Regions from separate parts of the Psychrobacillus sp. FSL H8-0487 genome, predicted to be linked through region 1. Evidence: riboswitches for the same ligand, from Rfam matches in the RefSeq annotation. Region 1 holds a riboswitch; each other region holds the start of a gene.

Region 1 (2,208 bases):
CCGCCCCGTACAATTTCTGCCATATATGCACCCGTGTTGATCGAAACGATGAATATTGCTGCTGTTGTACGGTCCATATCTATCCCAAAAGCAAGCGCAGATCCATAGAATATTACCATGGCCTGTACGATCATCGGAGTTCCTCTAAAAAACTCAATATATGCAGAAAGTATTAGATTTACTACTTTTAACAAAATACGTTTCATTTTTCTTTCAGGTTTAGGAATTGTACGAATAACCCCTGCTAGCAAGCCAATAACTGCACCAAAAATTGTACCAATAATTGATATTAATAATGTCATTCCTGCTCCACGAAGGAACATCGGCCAGTTATTAGTAATCATCGAAATAATATATTCAATGCTCATACATTTCCCTCCTTTCTTAGAAAAGCCGCAGACGCTGCTGGCGTCTGGAGCTAGATAGTTAATAATTAGAAAGCATATATTCCATATAAAAACCGACTGCAAAAAGATGCAGCCGGTATCACTTCACCCTTATTCTGCCGCTGGTTGGTTATTGATAGCAGCATCCATAATTTCTTGTCTTTCTTCTTCAGAAATTTCCGCTAAAATTTTATTAATATCTTCTGTTAAATTACTATCTTTTTTCAAGCCTACTGCTACTGCTGTATCCTCTTCTGCCGCTTTAAATCCATCCGTAAATTCAACCATTGCAAAGTTGGCATTAGCGGAAGAAGCACTAATTCCTTCTGGACGTTCAGACACATAACCATCAATAACTCCAGATTCTAATGCTACACGCATTGCAGAGAAATTATCAGATGCTGGTTGTTTTTGCACATCTTTGATTTGATCAATTACACCATAGTGAGAAGTATTTAACTGACCTGTAATTTTAGCACCACTAAAGTCTTGAATAGAAGTAGCCCCTTCAAAAGCTCCACCTTTTTTCACTACCATAACAAAGTTGGAAGTATAGTAGTTTTCCGAAAAGTCGATTGTTTCTTTACGCTCTTCTGTAGGTGACATTCCCGCTATAATTGCATCAATCTTGTCTGATTGCAATGATGGCACAAGCCCATCCCACTCTGTTTTAACGATAACTAGTTCCTTTCCTAATCCATCCGCAATACGTTTAGCAATTTCCACATCATATCCACCAGCATACTCTGCGTTTCCATCAATCTTCACTCCACCATTGGAATCGTCTAGTTGAGTCCAGTTAAAAGGTGCATAACCTGCTTCTAAGCCTACTGTAAATGTATCAGCCGTATCTTTAGCTGTTGAAGATCCCGAAGTCTCTTTATCAGCCGTTCCACATGCCGCTAATAACAATGTAATAGATACAAATATCGTTAAAAATGCTAATCTTTTTTTCATTCTAATTTCTCCCTTTTTATCAATATATGTTCTTGCCTATAAAAAAAGACAACTTGTACAAAAAAAGACCTGAGATGAACTCAGGTCGCAATATGTATAGTTGCCCAGGTCCTCTACTTTTCCCAAATGAGATAGCACACCATTATAAACCGGGATGTTTATAGTGGACAGTCCTGCAATTATTAACTACAGACCCAGCAAGTAATAACGAGTAATATTACAAACTTCGGCGACATTTCCTTCTCCCTAGCATCGTAGCTTCTCAAACTCCACTAAGGACTGTTAAATATCGCGCCTCTACCTCACTACACTAAGTGAGGTTATATTCAATTATGTTTCATAGTTTACAATACACATATATTTCTGTCAACTACCTCAGTATTAATACTTAGCTAGGTATATGTTATAATTAATGGTGGAAATATAAAAACAATGAGAATTTAGTTATTAATGTGTCTACTTACATTGGTAATTATTTTTTAAAGGAGAATGATATTATGAGATCTGTCCAAACTACAGATCACAAAGTAACAGAACAAATGGACTCAGATTATTCATTAGAAAAGGTACCCCGTAGCCAAAGAAATATGGGTTGGTTAAGTATAACCAATATTACATTCGGCATAGCCACTGCCATTTTTTACTTTCAAATGGGTAGTGTAATGGCTCTGCAATTTGGGGCACTAAATGCTATTATCTCCTCGATTTACGCAATAGTAGTTGCCGGTATATTAGGAACCTTCATTGCTTACTTATCCGCGAAATCTGGTATGAATGTCAATTTATTATCTAGAGGCGGTGGTTTTGGCTATATAGGTGCTTCCCTAACATCGTTCCTCTACGCGACAAACTTTATTATGTATTG
Region 2 (2,208 bases), 1.3 Mb from region 1:
ATACCATTCCCGAACCGACAATAGAAACCTTTGAAAGACCAACTTCAAAATCTGCGAAAGTAAAGCCTAGTGCTTGTTTGTGTGTCTCTAAAACTGTTATCGCTTCAGACAAGGATTCCTTTTTAATAGAAAAGGATACTGCAGGTTTCACTCCTTCTACGATTGACTGTACAATAATATCTACGTTTATATGATTTGCTGCTAAAGTCGTAAAAATAGAAGCGAGGGAACCATTAAAAGGTACTTCATATTCTATAGTCAATCGGACGATATCTGATTCAAATGCCACTCCACGAACCACTAAATTATTTTCCACATCTACTTCCTCCTTCAAAATCGTTCCTTCTCCATCTTTAAAGCTCGGGCGCACTCTTAATGGAACCTTATAATTTTTAGCAAATTCAACTGCACGTGGATGTAATACTCCCGCACCTAAATTAGCGAGTTCTAACATTTCGTCATATTCAAGCTGTTCCAGTTTACGCGCACTTTCAATATAGCGAGGATCAGACGTGTAAATACCGTCTACATCTGTATAAATATCGCAAATTTCCGCTTCAATAGAAGCAGCAATAGCTACAGCAGTTGTATCAGATCCTCCTCTGCCAAGTGTAGTAATCTCTCCTGCTTCAGATATTCCTTGGAAACCAGCTACAATAACTACTTTATTTGCTGCAAGTAATCCATCAACTTTTGAAGGATCCATTTTCATTACTTTTGCATTTCTATGTACACTATCTGTTATCAGACCTGCCTGGGCACCTGTGAGAGAAATGGCTTCTACTCCAATTGCGTTTAACTTGAGAGAAAGCAATGCCATTGTAACTTGCTCCCCAGAAGATAAAAGCATGTCCATTTCACGTTTGGACGGTGAATCTGCTAATTCGAAAGCCAATTTTGATAATTCATCTGTCGCTTTACCCATTGCGGATACAACAACCACAATATCATGACCATTTTCTTTTTCACCTTTTACCCGATTAGCAACATCTGTAATCTTTTCAGTTGATTCAACCGAAGTACCGCCAAATTTCATTACAATTTTAGTCATGATCATCCGCTCCCTTATTAACTGAAAGGATTAAAAAATGCTTTTCACATATTGTGAAAAGCATTGTCTCATACACGGTCCAAAAAATCTGTCCATGTGAGATAGCCCTCCAGAATATCAAATTCTGACAATCCTACATCTATTAAATGCAGAACCAACAACAGAATAGGAAAAGCTATTCTATGTTTCGGCGAAAAACCCTTTCTTCAGCTATTCTAGGAACTTTCCTTCCTCCTGCTGAGTACTGATGTCTAATCGCACCTCTATCTTCACTTATAATAGTGAATATTAAATTGTTACAACCATAACATATGATTATTCAGAAGACAATACATTTTTCTGATAATGGTCAATCACTAAATCTGCTTGCTTACTCGGTAATCCTGCAGCCATTAACTCTTCTTTGCTAGCAGCTTGTATTTTCTTTAAAGAACCAAATTGTTTTAGTAATAATTTTTTCCTTTGAGGACCAATCCCTTCAATACCATCTAGAGAAGATGCAATTGTATGCTTTCCACGCTGTTGTCTATGGAATGATATAGCAAAACGATGGACTTCATCCTGAATTCGTTGGAGCAAATAAAAACCTTCGCTCGTACGCTTCATTGGAATTATCTCCAAAGGGTCACCATAAATAAGTTGAGAAGTCTGATGCTTGCCGTCCTTTGCAAGCCCTGCAATCGGTATATCAAGTCCTAATTCATCCTCAATAATTTCACGCGCTGCCTCTATTTGCCCTTTTCCACCATCAATGATTACTAAATCGGGTAGTGGTAAATTCTCCTTCAAGACTCTTGTATATCTTCGCCGTACAACTTCACGCATAGCACCATAATCATCATGTTTGGCAGCCGTTTTTGTCTTGTATTTACGATAATCTTTTTTGCTTGATCTACCATCAATAAATACAACCATTGCAGATACAGCATCTGTACCATGAATATGCGAGTTATCGAAAGCTTCTATACGCATTGGAGGTGCAATCCCCATGGAATCACCAAGCTGTTCAACTGCCCCAATCGTTCTCTCTTCTTGTCTTTCGATTAAATGAAATTTCTCCGTTAGAGCTATTTTTGCATTTTTTTCTGCTAACTCGACTAGATTTTTCTTTGTGCCTCGTTGTGGAACGAAAACTTTCATTTCTAGAAGATTTGAAG
Region 3 (2,208 bases), 670 kb from region 1:
TAATCATTAAAGTGCAACGCTGATTTATGATGATCGATTAGTTGTACCTTCCCATTTGCATTGTAAAAATCATTTAATCTTTTTTCATTATCCCCGTTCGGCGTCAAATCCGTTACGAATAAAAATGTATCAGGTTCATCATTTTCTAAAAAATATTCAATCTCCCGATTAAGAGATGAAATCGAATTATAGCGCACCTTTACATTCTCACCAAATGCTAGCTTTGCTAAAATACCACATCCGACACCATCTAAATCATTATGGGACAATAATTTATACATTCTCTTCACCTCTTATATAGTATGGTTTTTACATATTAAACTTATTAATAGAACTAACTTAAAAGTTATTTGGGTCAATTTCAAATTACTTATATCAATATAAAATTGGACTCCGTTGATTGTAGCGCAAGGTGGCGACTCCAGTGATGAGGAGTGAAGCCATATCCGCGGAAAGCGTCCACCTGGAGTGAAGATCAACTTTGACGGATTTTACTACTTAATATTTATTTTACAGGTAAACTGTTGCAATAGTATTAAAAGTCATGTATTATTTTAATAATTAAATATTCTCTTATTTCAATTATATTTGAAGTAAGGATAGAGGCGCAAAAACCATTAGTACACAATTAGAGGATAATGAGATCCTAGGACATTTGTGGAAAGGGGAATTTGCCGAAGTTGAAAGAATCTCATTTTTCTTGAAGCTGGTTCAGCTGTTGAACAAACACTGAATTGTCATATAGGAGACTATATGGAGGGCTATCTTACGCACAGAAATATTACTCTATTTCTACTGCAACAACGAGCCCTCGTTGTTGCTTTTTCGCGTTTACTTAACTTGACTACCAAACAAATCTCAAGTTAAGCCTCCGGTGGATGTCACAGACTTTGGAGTTAATTGCGCTAGCGCAATTCAAAATCTGGACACAATTACACCGAAGTGTAATTGATGAAGCCCTTCTCCCTGAATTTTTAATAATAAATTATAGGATGTGGAGAAGTTATGAATTTTGGACAAATATTAACGGCTATGGTTACTCCTTTTGATCATAATGAGGATATAGACTTTCCAGCTACAAGAAACTTAATAAATTACTTAATCTCCAATGGAACACAAGGTTTGGTTGTGTCTGGAACAACCGGAGAGTCTCCGACGTTAACTGATGAAGAAAAAGTACAGCTGTTTAAATTTACAGTTGAAGTTGTAAATGGTAGAGTGCCAGTTATTGCTGGAACCGGCTCATATAGCACAAAAGCTTCTATCAATTTAACAAAACAGGCTACTGATGCTGGTGTCGATGGTATTATGCTTGTTGTTCCTTATTATAACAAACCATCTCAAGAAGGCTTGTACCAACACTTCCAAACAATTGCTGCAACAACATCATTGCCGATTATGCTATACAATATTCCAGGTCGAAGCGTGGTCAACATGTCATTAGATACCATCATCCGACTTTCAGAGATTCCAAATATCGTTGCTATCAAAGAAGCTGGCGGCAATTTGGATACTATGTCTGAAATTATTAGTAATACTCGTGAGGACTTTTCGCTGTATAGTGGCGATGACGGTTTAACAATTCCGGTGCTATCAATTGGTGGAACGGGTGTTATTTCCGTAGCTTCGCATATTATAGGAAATGAAATGCAAGCAATGATCGCAAAGTTTAATAATGGCAATGTAAGAGAAGCTGCAATGGATCATCGCAGACTATTGCCTGTCATGAAAGCATTATTTGCAGCTCCAAATCCTACACCTGTTAAAACAGCATTGAATTTAAAAGGTGTTCCAGTGGGTGGAGTTCGCCTACCTATGGTTCCTTTAAATGCTGAGGAGCTTACTACTTTAAAGGAAGTATTAACTACACTACCAGAAGGCGTAAAGTCTTAAAAAGAGCGAATTCCAACTACTGGAATTCGCTCTTTTCCCTTTAATTCGTGGACATGAAAGATCATATACTCGCGGTCGATGGGTGAATACTCGCTATCGACCAATGCTTACTCGCGGAGAAGAATGGAATACTCGCGGAGAAGAATGGAATACTCGCGCTCCCTCTCTGATTACTCGCGGACTGCCATGATTTACTGCCGCAACAGGATATATTTCCACTTCTAATCATCCTTTCAGGATGTTGAGGAATGAAATGAATTGCACCATTTCTTATGACTAAACTAAAAAGACGAATTCCCATTACCAATGGAATTC
Region 4 (2,208 bases), 1.1 Mb from region 1:
CGACGAATATCCCCATCATAGGTAACTTAGGCCCTAAAATTCCCATACGCTTTCACGTTATCGGAAATGTTCAATCGAATGTAGTTCCTTCTATTACTAAGTTTGGAATAAACAATGCTTATGTGGAGGTTAATATCCACATTACGGTAAATGTACAAATAATAGTTCCTCTGGCAAGTAAGATGAGTACGGTGGAACAGAGTATACCTGTGGCAATGGGAATCGTGCAAGGCCAGGTTCCTTACATTTACACAGGAGGAGACGGGGACGCTGCTCCATCAATAGAAGTACCATTGCCATTACCTGAAAAATAAAAATCCTTAAGAATATTGTTTTTACTGCTATACTAGTGGAAATGAATAAGAATAGGTAGAGGCCGCATAGCAAAAGAGTAGTTTACAGGAGAATGACAACTGTGATTGTAAACGAAAGGAAGTTATGCCGAAATTAGATGTTGACCGTCAAGTCAAATCTAGTTGGGGTTATTTTGAACAAAAATAACACTGTCATTTATACATATGTATAAATGGAGAGCTACAAAGTATAAAATTTTTGCTTGAAATTTTATCTAAAAGCCAACCTATATTTATATTAGGTTGGCTTTTTTATATTCTAAGGCATAATGCACTTGTTCATTTTCGTTAGTGTCAGCTCATATCCCATCGAGTCTTGGGATATATAAGGTGTAGGTCATGCAGTCGTTGCGATAGGATGTCGCGAATTCAGACTGCCTACATTGAAGTAGGCACTTATGCATTTCATATTGTCTAGCTTCAGCGCCTAGCCCCTCGAGTCGTTTCAGCCTGATGGTTAAGGCAAAGTACGCCTTTACCGTCAGTCTTCCAACGCTAGTCGGGGCTTACATAGGCGCTTATGCATTTCATTATTAGGAGGAAATTATGATGGAAAATACGATTTTTTCAATTTTACCGCCATTACTAGCGATTGTAATGGTACTTGTGACGAAAAGAGTTTTACTATCACTAGGAGTCGGGATTGTTTCAGCGGCTTTGTTAGTAGAAAGCTTTTCGCCGATTGATTCATTGATCATTCTTTGGGATTCCTTTATCACGTCATTTTGGGATAATGGATTGAATATGTATAATATTTATATATTATTGTTTATATTGTTGCTTGGGGTGGTTACTGCGATTGTTAGTCTGTCAGGAGGAAGTACTGCATTTGCTGCATGGGCAGTTAAACGTATTAAAACAAATCGCGGATCTAAACTCCTTACAGCTTTTTTAGGTATTATTATTTTCGTAGACGATTATTTTAATGCACTTGCTGTAGGACAGATTGCTCGTCCAATTACTGACACTCATCGTGTTTCTCGTGCAAAGCTAGCTTATTTTATCGATTCTACATCTGCACCTGTTTGTGTAGTTTCTCCCGTTTCTAGTTGGGGTGCGTTTCTAATAAGTCAGCTTGGTGTTATCTTTGCTACCCATGCTGTAACAGACTATACTCCACTGCAAGCGTTTATGTTAATGGCACCGATGAATTTCTATGTCATTGCTGCGCTTGCAATGGTATTTTTTACAGCATGGACAGACAATGATTTAGGTGAGATGAAAAAACATGAAACACTTGCAAGAGAAACTGGTGTCCTTTTTGATCCAAATAAATCAAATCCAGGTGATTTACAAGGTAATTTCCCGGAAAATAATTTTGGTAAAGTAAAGGATCTAATCCTTCCAATTGTATCATTAATAGTAGTAACTCTTTTTGCAATGTTTTGGACAGGCTATCAGGCTTCAGGAAAAGTAATGGACATATTTGTTATTTTTGAAAATACAGATGTTCCGCTCTCTCTATTTATAGGTGGGATGGTATCGAGTATTTTAGCTGTACTATTGTATACGCGTCAATTCAAGAAAAACAAAGATGCTAATTTGGGCTTACTGGGGAAAGGAATTATTTCTGGTATAAATTCAATGTTACCTGCTATTTGCATTTTAATATTTGCTTGGTCCCTTTCATTTTTAATAACAGCTTTAGGAACTGGTGAGTATTTAGCTCATCTCGTTACAGATAATAATATTCCGGCAGGGGTTATTCCAGTCTTACTGTTTGTTTTAACAGCTTTTATGGCTTTCGCAACTGGATCTTCATGGGGATCATTTGGGATACTATTACCAATTGGTGCAAGTATCATCATGGTAGTAGAGCCAGAGTTATTACTCCCTGTTTTAGCGGCCGTTTTAG

The links. Region 1 has a riboswitch for lysine ahead of MHI47_RS19255 (transporter substrate-binding domain-containing protein). Riboswitches for the same ligand answer to the same signal wherever they lie in the genome.
Region 2: it holds a riboswitch for lysine, as region 1 does, so the genes downstream of both, MHI47_RS12415 (aspartate kinase) here and MHI47_RS19255 (transporter substrate-binding domain-containing protein) in region 1, are expected to answer to the same signal.
Region 3: it holds a riboswitch for lysine, as region 1 does, so the genes downstream of both, dapA (4-hydroxy-tetrahydrodipicolinate synthase) here and MHI47_RS19255 (transporter substrate-binding domain-containing protein) in region 1, are expected to answer to the same signal.
Region 4: it holds a riboswitch for lysine, as region 1 does, so the genes downstream of both, MHI47_RS13715 (Na+/H+ antiporter NhaC family protein) here and MHI47_RS19255 (transporter substrate-binding domain-containing protein) in region 1, are expected to answer to the same signal.

Annotation. Positions count from the first base shown of each region.
Region 1 is NZ_JBBOZA010000001.1:3,758,766-3,760,973, forward strand. Features, by position in the region: gene MHI47_RS19250 (amino acid ABC transporter permease) at 1-368, opposite strand, end outside; gene MHI47_RS19255 (transporter substrate-binding domain-containing protein) at 498-1,343, opposite strand; lysine riboswitch at 1,468-1,651, opposite strand; gene MHI47_RS19260 (purine-cytosine permease family protein) at 1,841-2,208, shown strand, end outside.
Region 2 is NZ_JBBOZA010000001.1:2,428,409-2,430,616, forward strand. Features, by position in the region: gene MHI47_RS12415 (aspartate kinase) at 1-1,051, opposite strand, end outside; lysine riboswitch at 1,146-1,325, opposite strand; gene uvrC (excinuclease ABC subunit UvrC) at 1,367-2,208, opposite strand, start outside.
Region 3 is NZ_JBBOZA010000001.1:3,084,776-3,086,983, forward strand. Features, by position in the region: gene MHI47_RS15820 (DHH family phosphoesterase) at 1-281, opposite strand, end outside; lysine riboswitch at 593-772, shown strand; gene dapA (4-hydroxy-tetrahydrodipicolinate synthase) at 1,006-1,893, shown strand.
Region 4 is NZ_JBBOZA010000001.1:2,676,973-2,679,180, reverse strand. Features, by position in the region: gene yunB (sporulation protein YunB) at 1-314, shown strand, start outside; lysine riboswitch at 363-545, shown strand; gene MHI47_RS13715 (Na+/H+ antiporter NhaC family protein) at 903-2,208, shown strand, end outside.